Regions from separate parts of the Thermorhabdus hydrogeniformans genome, predicted to be linked through region 1. Evidence: riboswitches for the same ligand, from Rfam matches in the RefSeq annotation. Region 1 holds a riboswitch; the other holds the start of a gene.

Region 1 (7,621 bases):
AAATAGCAGGGCGCCGGCAGCAAACCAGGTTATCTGTTTTAAAAATATTTCGGGATTTATTCTGTAAAGTATTATGAGTCCCAGTTCCGTGATAAAGCACGCCAGTATAAAAAGAGAAGCATCCTGCCCGTTAAGTATGTGACCCGTCAAAAAATGCGCCGTGAACATAATCACCGCAAAGGCTATTGCACCGTAAACAGGCAGAGGGGAAAAGGGGCGGGTCCTCACGGCGAGCAGCGAAAATGAGACAAATCCCACCAGAACTATGGCGCTCAGGGACTTGTTATAGACGGCTTCCATCTTTGACTCCACCGGTTTCCCTCCTCAAAAAAATAAACTTCTTGCCTCCCAGCACTATCTCGTCTCTGTCTTTTAAAGCCACGGGTTTTTTCACCCGTTTGCCGTTGACAAAAGTCCCGTTGGTACTGTGCAGGTCTTCTATTATCATCCTCCGCCCCCTCCTGGCAATCAGGGCGTGCTTGCTCGAAAGATACGGGTCTTCTATGATTATGTCCGAATCGCCGGCCCTGCCGATGGTATTCACGTTAAACAGCGGGTATTCCCTGCCGTCCTCGGTTAAAAGAAAAAAACCCGTATCCCTGTTGGCATTCTGCTGCATTGTGAGGTCTGCTATCATCACTTTCAAAAAATTATATAAAAAATAGTAGATCAGCGCTATTAATACATATTTGGCAAGCTGAGCCATAAGCTCATACACAAAAAATCACCTCAGATATATTATAACACAAATAATACATGGTAAACTGCTTCCAGATAAACCGGAAAACAACAGTATAAAAACAGTCGAGTTGCTCATCATAAATTCAAGGAAGGAGGGTATTTTTATGAAAAGATTTCTAGCCTCGATCCTGATAATGATTACCGTCTTTGCTCTGACCACCGGCGGCTGTGCCGTGAGCCGCAGACCGGCCCCAAAACCCGCCCCTCCGAGCCGCATAGTCAGGAGGACTCCGGCCAAAAAGCCCGCTCCTTCGCCCGCCAATGCTCTGGCCTCCAAACTTTCCAACGCCGCCGCAAAAGTGGAAGGCGTAAAATCCGCCACAGTGGTGGTCTCCGGTTCCACGGCCTTTGTAGGCCTGGAGATAAAACCGGGAGTCGAGGCCAAAAAGACCAATGAAATCAAGACAAAGGTGGCGGACGCGGTAAAAAGGGCGGATACCCGGATCAAAGCCGTTAACGTGACCACCGATCCCAACCTGGTAACCCGCCTTAAAAAAATCGCCGAAGGAATCCGAGCGGGAAAACCCATTTCGAGCTTTACAAGGGAGCTTACCGAGATAACCCGGCGCATGGTCCCAAAAGGCAAAGTAAAATAGCAAAACAAGCGCCGTATAAAAAGCATAATAAGTTTTATAAAGCTAAAATCCTGCGGTTTTAAGCGCAGGATTTTTTATCGGTAATTGCACATTTTCATATCGCATCCGCTGCATAAAACATCGTGCGGCACACCCACATTTTCTCCTGTGCCGAAGACCACGGTAAGAGATTTTGCAGGGCTCATCATGCGGTTTTCATTGAGGGTGACGCCGATGGCCTCCGCATCCAGCAGTGAAAAAATGGCCTCCTGATCTCCTATGTCCCAGTCGCCCCGGCCCGGGCTGAGGCAGCGGGTGAGGCCGCGGTTTTTGAAAGCGGCCGACCTTAAAAGATGAGCCTTAAAATCTTCAACCAGCCGATTTAGCGCGGCATTCGCCGCGGCGTCAAGGATAATCCCCCTCAAAAAATCCCCCCTGTCAAAACATCGCGAGATCTCTTCGTCCACGCCCCGGCCCAGGGTGGCTACGGCCGCCACGACGCAATCCGTCTCGATAAGGCTTTTGACTATATATTCGCCGGAAAAGAATTTCCCTCCCGGGAGAAACACTTTTTTTTGCCTTTCATCGGCAAAAAAGTTGAAGAAATCGTAGCACACCGCGGGATGCATAAATTCCTCCGCACGCGCTGAAGCACCGTCAATTTCCTCAAGGATGCGTGAAGAAAATCTTCTTTTTCCTCCGCAGCCCAGGTATTTTAAAACCAGCTCTTTATCAACCCTGACAGGCAACTCAACTACAGGCAAGTTCAACACCCCGTCAAAAAAATGTTTCTAGGTTTCCGCGGGCTGTCCTGCTGCACCGTAGACCTTTTCCGCCACTTTTACGCCTTCCATGGCGTCCCTGGCGTAAAAATCCGCCCCTATGCGCCTTGCCAGCGCCTCGCTCAGTACTGCGCCCCCCACCACCACCTTGCACCGGGGGAATCGACTTTTTATCTCCCGAATTGTTTTTTCCATGGAAGGTATGCTGGTGGTCATAAGGGCACTGAGACCCACCAGCATCACATCGGGGTGTTTTTCTATTTCTCCCGCTATTGCCCCCGGATCCACATCTCTGCCCAGGTCTATAACTTCAAAGCCGTAGTTTTCCATTATCACCCTCACTATGTTTTTCCCCAGGTCGTGGATGTCGCCTTTGACCGTCGCCAGCACCACTTTCACGGCACTTTTTTTAAGTCCCGACGGGAAGCGCTTTTTTACTGCGTCGAAAGCCCGCCGGGCGGTTTCCGCCGACTGCATAAGCTGGGGGATAAAATATTCTCCGCTTTCATACTTTTCTCCCACCTCGTTCAGAGCGGGCACTAATATGCCGTCTATGATCTTCAAAGGCTCCATCCCCTTGCGGAACAATTCTTCCAGGTATTCTTCCACCGCCGCCCCGCGGCCCTCCACCACCGCTTTATACAGCTCCTTGTCCGCCCGTGTGCCGCCTGAGTTTATAGCCGCGTTATTCTCCCCGGCCCCCGATTTTACAAAGGCTATATATTCGGCCGCATTTTTGTCCCTCCCGGTCAGCACGCCGGCGGCCCTTACGACTTTCCACAACCCGTCATCCAGCGGGTTTATAATGGGAAGGTCCAGACCCGCCTCCAGCGCCATGGCCAGAAAAACGCCGTTTACGGCATTTCTTTCCGGAAGGCCGAAGGAAATATTGCTGACCCCCAGGACGGTGAGGCACCCCAGCTCTTCTTTGACCATCCTTATGGCTTTAACGGTTTCCATTGCCTGTTCCTGCCGGACTCCCGCCGTAAGGGTGAGACAGTCGATTATCACATCTTGCTTTGGAATGCCGTACCCGGCGGCGGCTTCTACGATCTTCTTTGCTATCTTAAATCTTTCCTCTGCCTTCTCGGGGATACCCCTCTCATCCATGGTAAGGCCTATGACGGCCGCCCCGTATTTTTTGACGAGGGGCAGTATTTTTTCAAGACTTCCGCCGGTGCCGTTTACCGAATTTACCAGCGCCCTGCCGCTGTATACCCTGAGGCCCGCTTCAATGGCATCGGGATTGCTGCTGTCAAGGCAAAGGGGAAGGTCTACAGTTTCCTGAAGGCGCAATACGGCCCTTTTCATTAAAGCCTGCTCATCTATGCCGGGAACTCCCAGATTCACATCCAGGATATGGGCCCCGGCCTTTTTCTGGGCAAGGGCCTCTTCCACCACGCGGTTTAAGGAACCGGCCTTCAGTTCTTCGGCCAGGAGCTTTTTTCCGGTGGGATTAATCCTCTCTCCTATGACCTTTACCGGTTTATCCCGGCATAAGAACACCGTCAGCCTGTCGGAACACAGGACGGTTTCGGATCCGGGCGTTATTTGCCGGGGTTTTCGCCCGCGGACTTTATCCTTCAGCAATCTTATATGTTCCGGGGTGGTGCCGCAGCAGCCCCCCAGCGCGTTTAATCCCGCATCCGCCAGCTTAACGCAGCTTTCGGCGAACTCTCGGGGTGAAAGGTGGTAAACGGTCCGGCCGTCGGCAAATTCCGGTATGCCGGCATTGGGCTGGACCAGAAGGGGGATATGGCGGTATCTTGCCATTTCAGCCAGGATCGCCGCCATTTTATCCGGGCCCAGGGAACAGTTTATCCCGACCACATCGGCGCCGATGGAGCCCAGGACAAAGAGGGCCGTGGCCGGGTCTGTGCCCGTGATGGTCCGGCCCGTCTCTTCGAAGGTCATGGTGACCGCCACCGGAATGTCGCAAAGCTCCCGGGCCGCCAGCACCGCAGCCCGGGCTTCCGAAAGCTGGCTCATGGTCTCCACCACTATCAAATCCGGCCCGGCCTCCAGGGCGCCGGCTATTTGCTCTTTAAAGACGTCTATGGCCTCCTCCAGGGCCGTAGGGCCGTACGGCTCCACAGGCATCCCCGTGGGGCCGACGGATAAAGCCACAAGAGCCTTTTCGCCCGAGGCCTTTTTTGCGATTTCCACCGCCCTTAAATTTATTTCTCTCACCCTGCCGGACATGCCGAAGTGGGAAAGTTTGACGCGGTTGGCCCCGAATGTATTTGTCTCTATTACGTCGGCTCCGGCCTCGATATAGGCCCTGTGAATATCCATTACCGCCTCCGGGCGGTAGACGTTCCAGGCTTCCGGGCACTCGCCGGCTTTCAGGCCCCGTTTGATAAGTTCGGTGCCCATGGCGCCGTCGAAAACCACTATTTTCTCTCTAATTGCTTCTAAAAAAGTCGACACACTTTTATCCTCCCAACGAAAATATTTCTTATTCCGAGGGCCCAGGCTCCTAAAACTTCCGACTGGAGGCCGATCACATTCCCGTCCCTGCAGGCTAAGTGGGGAATTGTTTCGACCCCCGTTCTTTCCTGAATTATATGCGCAAGGGGTATTGCCCCCATCCTCATATTGGCCATCGGGTTGTCGCAAATATTAACCGCATCCGCGTAATCTTCCAGTTCCCTTACATCAGCAAGAACTCTTTCCAGATCCGTGCCTTTTGGAGATGAAATTTCCACGGTAACAGTAAATAAACCTTTCTTCAACTTGTTTTTCAAGCCAGATTCCGTACGGCTGACTCCTTTCACAATATTTTTCATGTTTTTATATGAGCATTTCCCTTGCGCCCGGATTCTCTTCTTAACCGGCGATGAAACTGCCATATAAAAACTTGAGGCCTCTTCTCAAGATAAGAGGCCTCAATCTCTCCATCCGCAAGATCTCTTATCTTTCAGAAGACTATGCTTCTGCAGGAATTGGCACCATTTTAGAAGGGGGGCTTCTAACGGTTGCCGGGTTTCATCGGGCCAGTCCCTCCACCTCTCTTGATAAGAGGTTTTACAACCTTTATCGTATTCAGTTTTTTATGATTATATCAAGCAGGCCAAATTGCTGTCAATATAAAAATATATAAAATATGATTTAAAATTATGATTTTGATGCGGCTCCGGAAATATTTGCTGCAGTTTTTCTTGCTAGGCGATAAATTTAAAAAGCGCGGCTGTGGCTGGGGTGTAAAATCGGGGGTTGAATAAAACCCTGTAAAACTTAAATTTGCAAGCCCTTGCCAGGACCCTTTCCACCCTTTCAAAGGACATCTTTCCCCATGCCGTGGCAACGGTTTTTTCGAATTCCAGCCTCCGTGAAAAAATGCTCCTTATCCGCCGCTCGTAGCCGGTCAGGTCTCTGGATATGGCGCGGGCCGCTTCGATGCCGCTAATAACCGCCATATCTATACCCCCGCCATGCAGCGGTGATGTTAGCCCCGCCGCATCTCCCACCAGCAGGATGTTGTCGTAGATGAGCTTTTCCGGCATTTTCGAAGGGCAAATCCCGCCGAGGGATTTTATAACCCTGTAGCCGGGGCCGTCCAACCCTTCCCGCCTCATCACATCATCCAGCATGCCCCACAATTTCCGTTTATCCGCCGAATCAAAGTTGCCTATGCCCACATTGGCCGTCTCCCTCCCCTGTTCATCCTTTCCTTTCGGGAATATCCAGTAATAGCCCCAGAAATCCGGCAAAAAACCGACTTTAAGGCGGTTGCCGATGTGGGAGAAGTCTCCTTCCACAGTGTACTGGACCGTCCTGCCGCAGTGATTTTTATAAAAACCCGAAAAGCCGTAAACCCTGGAGGTTATTGAAGGCGCCCCGCTGGCGTCTATTATAAAATCGTAATCTCCCTTCAATTTTTTCAGGTCTTCTGGCTTAACCGGCGAGTCCTCTTTTATAATCACGCCCGTTTCCGCAGCCCTCTTCGCCAGTTCTTTTTGCCAGGTGCTCCTGTCTATCATCCATAAAAACAAAGGCCTTACGTCAAACCGGTATGTAGAACCTGCTTTTATAACAAGTTCTTCCACCTTGAACCTGACTCCGGCGCAGGGCTTACCCAGGCGTTTCAGTACATCAAAAAAGCCTTCTGCGCACCGGATATTTTCGCCTATTTTACCCTTTTCCATTAGAGTCACATCAAATCCGTGTTTTGCCGCCTCGGCAGCGGCATAAAGGCCTCCCGGCCCTCCGCCGATAACCAGAACTCTGGCCACAACAATCCACTCCCTGAGACCCGTAGTTTTTACGAAAATTTACCTTCGAAGAAAAATTCCAAGGATACTCCTTATTATCAGAAAAAAAACTACTCCCGCCATTATAAGAAAAAAGATAATGGACAAATCCAGAAACCAGCCAAAAGTTATGTTCATGCAATGCCCTCCTTCATTTAAAAAAGGCCTTCATTTCAACCACCTGTCTATGTGCTGTTTAATCGTCAAAACACCTTTAAACAGATCGCCCTTTTCCTTAGCCCTCGCGGGCATGTTCCTAATGTGGAACATTTGCGGCACAACCCCCTGTTTCAGCTCCTCCCAGGTCACCGGGCACGAAACAGGCGCCCCCTTTTTCGGGCGCGGGCTGTAGGGGGCCACTATGGTCTTGCCTCTCACGTTTTGCAGGTAATCCAGGTACATCTTGCCTTCTCTCTTATCCACACTGCGTTCGGTGGTGGTTATATCGGGGAAGGTCTTTTCCAGAACTTTGCAGAAAAACCGGGCAAAAACCCGCACTTCTTCGTACGTGTATTTGGGCTCTATGGGGATATAAACCTGCAGCCCCGTGGCCCCGGAAGTTTTGGGAAATCCCACCAGACCGGACATGTCCAGCAGCTTTTTCAAGGCCAGGGCCACTTCCCTGGCATCCTCGAAATTGGTGTCCTCCATTGGGTCAAAGTCAAACACCACAAAATCCGGGTATTCCACCGAACCTATTCTGGAGAGCCAGGGGTGCAGCTCTATGCTGGCCTGGTTGGCCGCCCATAGCAAACTTCGAGTGTCGTTTATAACGGCGTACCGCACCGTTTTCTCATCATGGAAATCCTCGTAAGTTTTAAGCCAGTCAGGGGCGTATTCCGGGATATTCTTTTGGTAGAAGGCTTTGCCGTATATGCCGTCCGGATACCGGGTAAAAACCATGGGGCGGTCTTTTAGATGGGGCAATATAAACGGAGCCATTTCTGTATAGTAGTTTATAAACTCGGCTTTGGTAATGCCGTCTTCGGGCCACAACACCTTTGAAAGGTTTGTGAGGTTGAGTTTTTCATTTTCCACATAAACCAGCGGCAAAACAGACACCTGCCCCAAACACATTTTCAAATTCCATCGGGGTCTATAAAGTTATGATTCCCTTTTAAGGGCTTTTTAACAACCCGTGCAGGCCTGTTCCATTTTTGCCGCAAACTCAAGATTTTCGTTTTACAGATATTTCTCCACCGCCAAGGCCGCACCCCTGTCCTCAAATCCCGGAAGAGCAGTTTAATTTACTTCTATTATACCAAAAATC
Region 2 (7,621 bases), on a different contig from region 1:
ATTTCCTGCACATTTCCAGATTCCACGACGCCGTATTTCACGTCAGTGCCATGCTTGAATCTTACAATTTTCATTTTCTTCCTCCTCGCACTGTCTTTTAAAATTTTGATCTCTACGCTATACGCTTTTAATAATTTTTATCAGGACTTTTCTCTTCCGTGGGCCATCGAATTCGCAAAAATATATCCCCTGCCAGGTGCCCAGAGCAGGCACACCACCCTCCACGGGAACGGTTATCGAATTTCCTACCAGGCAGGACTTAATATGGGCGTCGGAGTTCCCCTCCATATGTCTGTAATCCCCGCTGGCCGGGACAAGCCTGCTCAATGCCCCAATAATATCCGCTTTTACATCGCGGTCGGCGTTTTCGTTGATGATTACCCCGGCGGTGGTGTGGGGCACGAAAACACAGCAGAGTCCCTCCTCAATTTTTGAGTCTCTGACAGCCTGTTTAACCAGAGGCGTGATATCCACCATCTCGTTTTTCGAATTCGTCTCCAATGTAAAAGTAAACAAACATATTCCCCCCTTTTCAATCCGCCTGTATCAACCTTTAACTTTCAAAGTCCTGAGCCTGTTGAGCCCCGCCGCCACTTCCTGAGGCCTCGGGAGTGCCAGATTCCCCGGATGCTTTCCGGCAAAGAGCGAAACCACATCAAGGCCGTATTTTTCAATATCATCAAAAACCTTCAATACTATTTCCTTTAAACTCCGCCTGCCGTCAACGTATTTTGCGGCCGCGTACCTTATAATTTCTCCCACCGCAGCGGTCTGGCTCCTGTCCACCAGCTGTTCCACGTAGTCGAGCTCTATGTTCTCCCTGCCGTACTGCAGAGTGTCGATATCCCTGGTCCTGACCTTTTTCTTCTCCCTGAGCTCAAGCCCCTCTTTCATAATTATTCGCGGGGTTACGGAAATCGGCCTTCGGCCTATTTCCACCTGCCTGTGCGTCTTGAATTCCGCCGCTATCCTTTTAGCCTCAACGGTAACATCGCAGGGGATATAGTCCTGCATCTTTATAACGCAGTCGGCCACATCAAAGTAATCGCCGCTCCCGCCCATGACAAGAACCGTAGAGATGCCCATTTGTTCGTACAATTGGCGTACCCTGTCTATAAACGGGGTTATGGGCTCCTTGTCCTTTGATACCAGTTTTTGCATCCGGGCGTCTCTTATCATGAAATTAGTGGCCGATGTATCCTCGTCCAGGAGCAGCAGACTGGTGCCTATTTCAACGGCCTCCATTATGTTGGCCGCCTGGGATGTGCTGCCGCTGGCGTTTTCCGTGGAGAACCTCACGGTATCCTGGCCGTCGGGCAGGTTGGAAATAAACGGGCTGATGTCCACTTTTTCCACCCGGCGGCCGTCTTCGGCCCTTATTTTCACCGCATCTTCCACCGTCACTACGAATTCCCTGCCATCCCCCGGTATGTGGTTGTAAACGCCTCGCTGCAAGGCGGAAAGCAGGGTGGTCTTGCCGTGGTACCCGCCTCCCACTATGAGGGTAACGCCGGCCGGTATGCCCATGCCTGTTATTACTCCCGAGTTTGGCAGGTTGAAAGTCACCCTGAGGCTCTCCGGGGATTTGAAGGGCACCACCTTACCGCCCCTCATGGGCCTGTCGCTTATGCCGCTTTCCCTGGGCAAAATTGAGCCGTCGGCCACAAAGGCCACAAGGCCGCTTTTCTTGAGTCTTTCCCTGAGATATTCCTGGTCTTCGAAGAGTTCCACCCACTTTCCCGCCGTTTTTCCATCTATGCTTTTAAATAAAAGGGCCCTGTCTACTATTTGAGGCAGGTACTCCAACAACAGCGCAGCCGCTCCCCTCCCGTTAATGCGCCGGCCAAAGGCGGGTAAACCCACGCTCAGCCTGGCCTCCACGTAGTCTTTTTTCACAATTACCGCGGTCCGCTTTAAAATCTCCTGGTTGCCCCTGTCTATATAAATCTCCCCGCTTTTGCCGGTGCCGCTCACCCGCGGCAGCGTCCGGATGAAATCCGCCGCTTCCCTTGCCAGGAAATCCTCCAGCGCCGTGGTCCTTGCCGGTGTCTTATACAGCCGCTCGTCGATGCCTGCGGTTTTCATATCCACCCTTACTCTTATCCTGGATGGAGCGGCAAAAGGATCCCCCTGGACGTGGTCGATATACAGGTTAAAGTATCCGAAGTCGTATTCGCCCTGTATCTCCTTGTAAGCTTTATATCCCTTTCCGTCGATTCTGTCCAGTACTTTTTTCAAGTCGTCCTTATACTTCATCTCAACTTTCCTCCAACTAAAAGCGGTGCAAATATCTAAAGCTTTATGGTAATATTATACACCATACCCGGATCTATTTAAACCCCGGTTGTGTATTGATCTGCCTATTGACAAACAAAAAAAACCATGCTAATATTTTAAGCAACCAAAGTGAATATGCGGAAGAACTCTTATCAAGAGCAGGCTGAGGGACTGGCCCGATGACGCCCGGCAACCGGCAGCCGGCGGTCGACGAAAGCCGCGGCTGCAGCGGTGCTAATTCCTGCAGAACGCTGTGTTCTGACAGATGAGAGGATTCTTGAAAGCCTCTTCGTGTTGTCAGAAGGGGTTTTTTTATTTTTATTTTGGCAAAAGGAGGGTCTTCGGTGATCCACATCAGAAATCTCACGAAGATATATCATTCGGATTCGGGGGATATCAAGGCGCTGGACGGCGTTAACCTGGATATAAAAAAGGGCGATATTTTCGGTGTCATCGGCCTCAGCGGCGCCGGGAAAAGCACCCTTCTCCGCTGCATCAACATGCTTGAAAAGCCCACCTCCGGCTCCATAGAGATAGACGGTGTTGAAATGACCACCCTTACTCCCAATGAACTAAAGGAAATGCGAAAAAAAATAGGCATGATATTTCAGCATTTTAACCTGCTTTCTTCCAGGACCGTCAGGGGCAATGTCGCATTTCCCCTGGAGATTGCGGGTCTGGACAGAAAGACAATCAATGAAAAAGTGGAAAATCTTTTAGACCTTGTGGGACTTTCCGACAAGGCCGACAGCTATCCCTCTCAGCTTTCGGGCGGCCAGAAGCAGAGGGTGGGTATTGCCAGGGCCCTGGCCAACGATCCAAAGGTCCTGTTGTGCGACGAGGCCACTTCGGCCCTGGACCCACAGACGACTCTGTCCATTTTGAGCCTTCTGAGGGACATCAACAAGCAACTGGGAATCACCATAGTGCTGATAACTCACGAGATGAACGTCATCAAGCAGATCTGCCGCACGGTGGCGGTCATCGAGAAAAGCCGCGTGGTGGAACAGGGGCCCCTCCTGGAAGTATTTTCAAACCCCAGGACTGAAACCGCCCGCAATTTTTTGAAATCCATAACTCTATCGGAACTTCCCGAAGAGCTAAAAGACAGGATAAGGAACCTCGACCACGGGCACCTGGAAGGGAAAATCGTCAAAATCGGCTTTTTCGGCGAGATTACCGCCCAGCCCGTCATATCCAGCATCGTAAGAAAATTTGATGTGGACGTCAACATACTGTATGGCAACATCGACCACATCCAGGACACCCCCTACGGCACTCTTGTGGTAGAACTGAGGGGAAAGAACGGCGGGACCGCCGAGGCTTTTGAATACCTTAAAGGGCTGGGGCTCAATGTGGAGGTGATTGAAAATGTCTGAAACATTAAACCTGCTGCTGGTTTCCACATGGCAGACCATTTATATGGTGGCGGTGTCGGTTTTAATTGCAACGGTCTTTGGCATACCTCTGGGCATACTGCTGATGGTGACCGACAGGGGCCAGATACTGCAGAATATTCTTTTAAATAAAATACTTGGCACCATCGTAAACATATTTCGTTCCGTGCCCTTTATAATCCTGTTAATAGTCCTCATACCTTTCACGCGCCTTCTGGTGGGAAAGGCGATAGGAACTACAGCAGCCATCGTCCCCCTTTCGGTGGCGGCCATTCCCTTTATGGGCAGGCTCACCGAAACGGCATTGAGGGAAGTAAACCGCGGCGTCATAGAAGCGGCCCAGGCCATGGGAGCTTCGCCTTTTCAGATCATAACCAGGGTGCTGATCCCCGAGGCACTGCCTTCAATAGCCGCGGGGATTACCATAACCACCATAAATCTGGTGGGATATTCCGCCATGGCAGGCGTCATAGGAGGTGGTGGACTGGGAGATCTGGCTGTGAGATACGGGTATCAGCGCTTTATGCTTGACATCATGCTGTATACCGTGGTAATCCTGGTGGTCATGGTGCAGCTGACCCAGATGATAGGTGATTTCTTTGTAAGCCGGCTTTCAAAAAACCGGTAATTTAACATCTTATGTGTAAAAGACCCTTTGATTCAGGGGTGCTTTTGGCCATCTCGGGCAGCAGACTGATTCTCTACACCAAAATCAACTTTTAGTTTAAAACGAGGAGGAGATTTATGTGAGAAAGATTTTAACTCTGGTTTTGGTACTGGGTCTTATCGCCGCTCTTGTGGCAGGGTGCGGCGCAAAGCAGGGAGCCAGCTCCGGCGAACAATCTCAGAGCCAAAATTCCGGCGGCTCAAAGGTCGTAACCATTAAAGTAGGGGCTTCACCGGTACCCCATGCCGAAATATTAAATGTCGTAAAACCCATCCTCGAAAAAGAAGGAATCAAGCTGGATATTGTAGAATTTACGGATTATGTGCAACCCAACCTCAAACTGGCCGAGAAAGAACTGGATGCTAATTATTTCCAGCATATTCCGTATCTTGAAGACTTCTCAAAAGAACACAATCTTGACCTGACTTATATCGCTAAAGTCCATATCGAACCTATGGGAATTTATTCCAAAAAGATTAAAAACCTCAGTGAACTGAAAGAGGGAGCCACCATCGCCATACCCAACGACGCCACCAACGGTGGAAGAGCTCTGTTGCTCCTGCAATCGGCCGGAGTTATAAAATTAAAGGAAGGCACCGGCATTAAAGCCACCGTGGGGGATATCGCCGAAAACCCCAAAAACGTTAAAATATCAGAACTGGAGGCCGCCACTCTGCCGAGGGTACTGCAGGACGTGGATGCGGCGGTAATCAATACCAACTACGCCCTTGAGGCAAAACTTGTGCCCACCAAAGATGCTCTCTTCATCGAATCGGCGGATTCCCCCTATGTCAACATACTGGCGGTTCGCAAAGGCGACGAATCAAGACCCGAGCTTAAAAAACTGGCTGAGGCTTTGAATTCTCCTGAAGTTAAAAAATTCATCGAAGAAAAGTATAAAGGTTCAGTGGTGCCGGCCTTTTAAATGAAGAGGTGTGATGATGTTGTCAAAATCCGATAAAACCATCGGCGTAATTGCCGGCACGCCTGTGGACACCAGGATGGGAGTTGATTTTATACAAAAAAAGGGCCTCGCAGCGGTGGGTGTTCCCACCGCATCGGGACCCGAAGAGCAGAATCTGCTGCAGTTTCTGCACCCCGACGCTCTTGTTCAAAAAGTTATCTCTATCATCGATGACCTTGAAAAGCAGGGCATAAACAAGGTGATGATATACTGCAATTCTCTGGCCGCCGCAATAGACCTTGAACTCGTAAAGCGATCCCATCCGGGCACTTCTGTGGTCACTCCGCTGGACATATACCGCAGCCTGGCTTCAAGGTACAAAAGGTTGATGCTGTGGGCGGCCAACGGCCAGTGCCTGGCGGGAATAGAAAAAATCTTTTACGAGCGGAACCCGGCCGTACAAATCCTGGGGATTTCCATGCTCCCGGTGGTAATCGCCATTGAGAATCTGGAACCACCGGAATTCATCATTGAAAAATACGAGCTGGCGGGACTTCTCCCCCGCAGCCTTGAAGTAGATGGGCTGGTGCTCGGGTGCACCCATCTCCCCTACCTGAAACAAGTGCTGCAGGAGAGAACGAATATCCCCGTGATCGACCCCGCTGATGAAATGCTGGCACATCTATTGCACGGCGGCAATAAACGCGTTTAAAAGAATGACGGCGTGGAAATATGGAAGTATGGATGAAAAATCTGCCCTTCGAGCGGAAAGGGCCGCTATTTTCTGAAAAAACGCCTGAGCAGGGGAAACACTCCCGCTTCTTCCGTTACCACATAAATTCCTTGGCCGTTTTTGGGAACCAGTATGGCTCCTATGGAATTTATTCCTCCGGGATATGCGTTGATCTCGGGGTTTTTTGTTTCACCGAAACGGCTTTTTACGGTCATCCACACATAAGTGGGATACAAGGACATAATACTTCTCATGTCCTCCGGGCTGTTTACCGGCTGGCCGTTGACGGAAAGAATGACATCCCCGGGACCAATTCCGATTTTTTCCGCCGGCGAGCCTTTTACCACATCCAGGACCCGCACTCCCTCGGGAGGCGGCGCAAAAAGCGGCGGATTCCGCCTTTCCGTTCTTTTACCGGTTATGATGAGCAGTTCATGGGCGGCGGGTCCGAAGACCGCAGCCGTATAGGCAAAAACGGTGTTTCGCGAAGCCAACACCGATAGGGCCAGCAGTATCCCGCTAAACGCCAGCAAATGTACGGCCGACGCCCTGCACCTGGCCCTTGGTGTTCTGGTTAGAGCTATGTCGCCATACCCCAGGGCCGCCACCACAGGGATCATTAAAAATACCGCTCGAGGATTTTCGAGAATGCCGGAAGGCGGCTTTATGAGAGGCCACCAGTCGGGCATTTGAATCATGTCTCCCACCGGTGCCTGGCTTATGACTACCGTTAAAAGCATAATCGGAACAGGCCAGAATTCCTGAAGAGAGAACCCCCCTGCAATACCACAGCGGTCATCTTTGATAAAAACCGGGGAGGCATTGATGTAACCCGCAAAAAAAATTAAAAAGCTTTCCACCAGGTGAAGAGCCGCGACAAGCGCCATCAACCCGGCCACATCTATTCTGGGAAAACCGGTGAGGAGCGAAAAAAGGGAAACAAGCCCCCCCGCATAGGAAAAACAGATGAATCGGGGATGAACCAGCATCAAAAGCAGTGCCAGCGGCCACACATATGCTAGTCCGGTCCCGGATATGCTTATGCCCACTAATATGACCACCAGGCTGCCTGCAAGGCCCCCGAGGGTTCCATACAATACGGCATATATCACTTTCTCCCGGGGTTTTACCTTCATGGCTCCAAACATCTTGAGCTCCAGTTCCGCCGTCCTTTTGTACTGCGTCCACGCGATCAGGATGACAAGCCAGAAAAACGGACTGAGTACGGCCTGGGGCAAGCCCTGCAGGAGCAATAAGATGATTTTCCCAAGAGGAAACATGAAATCCCCCTCTACTTTCCCGCCATAATCCATGATTTTATCAGTTCAATGGCTTTATTAAGCTGGTTGTCCTTATCTCTGGGCACTGCGAACGGGTTTTCCCCCTTATCCAGCTCCACCTTCACATTTGGCTCAATTCCCACGCCGTCTATGCTCCTCCCGCTGGGTATATAGTATCTGGCGATGGTTAGCTTCAATCCGGAACCGTCTTCAAGGGGTTGCAGTTCCTGGACCGAACCCTTGCCGAAAGTCCTGGTGCCCACAAGTACACCCGCCTTAAAATCCTGAATGGCTCCCGCCACTATCTCCGACGCACTGGCACTGTTTTCGTTTACAAGAACCACCAGGGGGATGGTCAATCTT

The links. A riboswitch is a leader RNA that binds a small molecule or an ion and turns the genes downstream of it on or off. The one in region 1 is predicted to bind S-adenosylmethionine.
Region 2: linked by a shared signal. The riboswitch ahead of ACKX14_RS10205 (methionine ABC transporter ATP-binding protein) and the one ahead of ACKX14_RS04240 (methylenetetrahydrofolate reductase) in region 1 are both predicted to bind S-adenosylmethionine.

Annotation. Positions count from the first base shown of each region.
Region 1 covers NZ_JBJYKD010000006.1:32,744-40,364, reverse strand. The annotation lists gene ACKX14_RS04265 (FtsW/RodA/SpoVE family cell cycle protein) at 1-312, opposite strand, end outside; gene ACKX14_RS04260 (FHA domain-containing protein) at 284-718, opposite strand; gene ACKX14_RS04255 (YhcN/YlaJ family sporulation lipoprotein) at 846-1,337, shown strand; gene ACKX14_RS04250 (hypothetical protein) at 1,412-2,080, opposite strand; gene ACKX14_RS04245 (homocysteine S-methyltransferase family protein) at 2,108-4,528, opposite strand; gene ACKX14_RS04240 (methylenetetrahydrofolate reductase) at 4,513-4,950, opposite strand; SAM riboswitch class I at 5,009-5,122, opposite strand; gene ACKX14_RS04235 (NAD(P)/FAD-dependent oxidoreductase) at 5,263-6,333, opposite strand; gene ligD (non-homologous end-joining DNA ligase) at 6,520-7,413, opposite strand.
Region 2 covers NZ_JBJYKD010000019.1:23,876-31,496, reverse strand. The annotation lists gene ACKX14_RS10220 (fumarylacetoacetate hydrolase family protein) at 1-74, opposite strand, end outside; gene ACKX14_RS10215 (secondary thiamine-phosphate synthase enzyme YjbQ) at 118-516, opposite strand; gene ACKX14_RS10210 (ABC-ATPase domain-containing protein) at 547-2,256, opposite strand; SAM riboswitch class I at 2,424-2,549, shown strand; gene ACKX14_RS10205 (methionine ABC transporter ATP-binding protein) at 2,622-3,656, shown strand; gene ACKX14_RS10200 (methionine ABC transporter permease) at 3,649-4,302, shown strand; gene ACKX14_RS10195 (MetQ/NlpA family ABC transporter substrate-binding protein) at 4,421-5,266, shown strand; gene ACKX14_RS10190 (Asp/Glu racemase) at 5,286-5,957, shown strand; gene ACKX14_RS10185 (PDZ domain-containing protein) at 6,023-7,258, opposite strand; gene ACKX14_RS10180 (S41 family peptidase) at 7,270-7,621, opposite strand, start outside.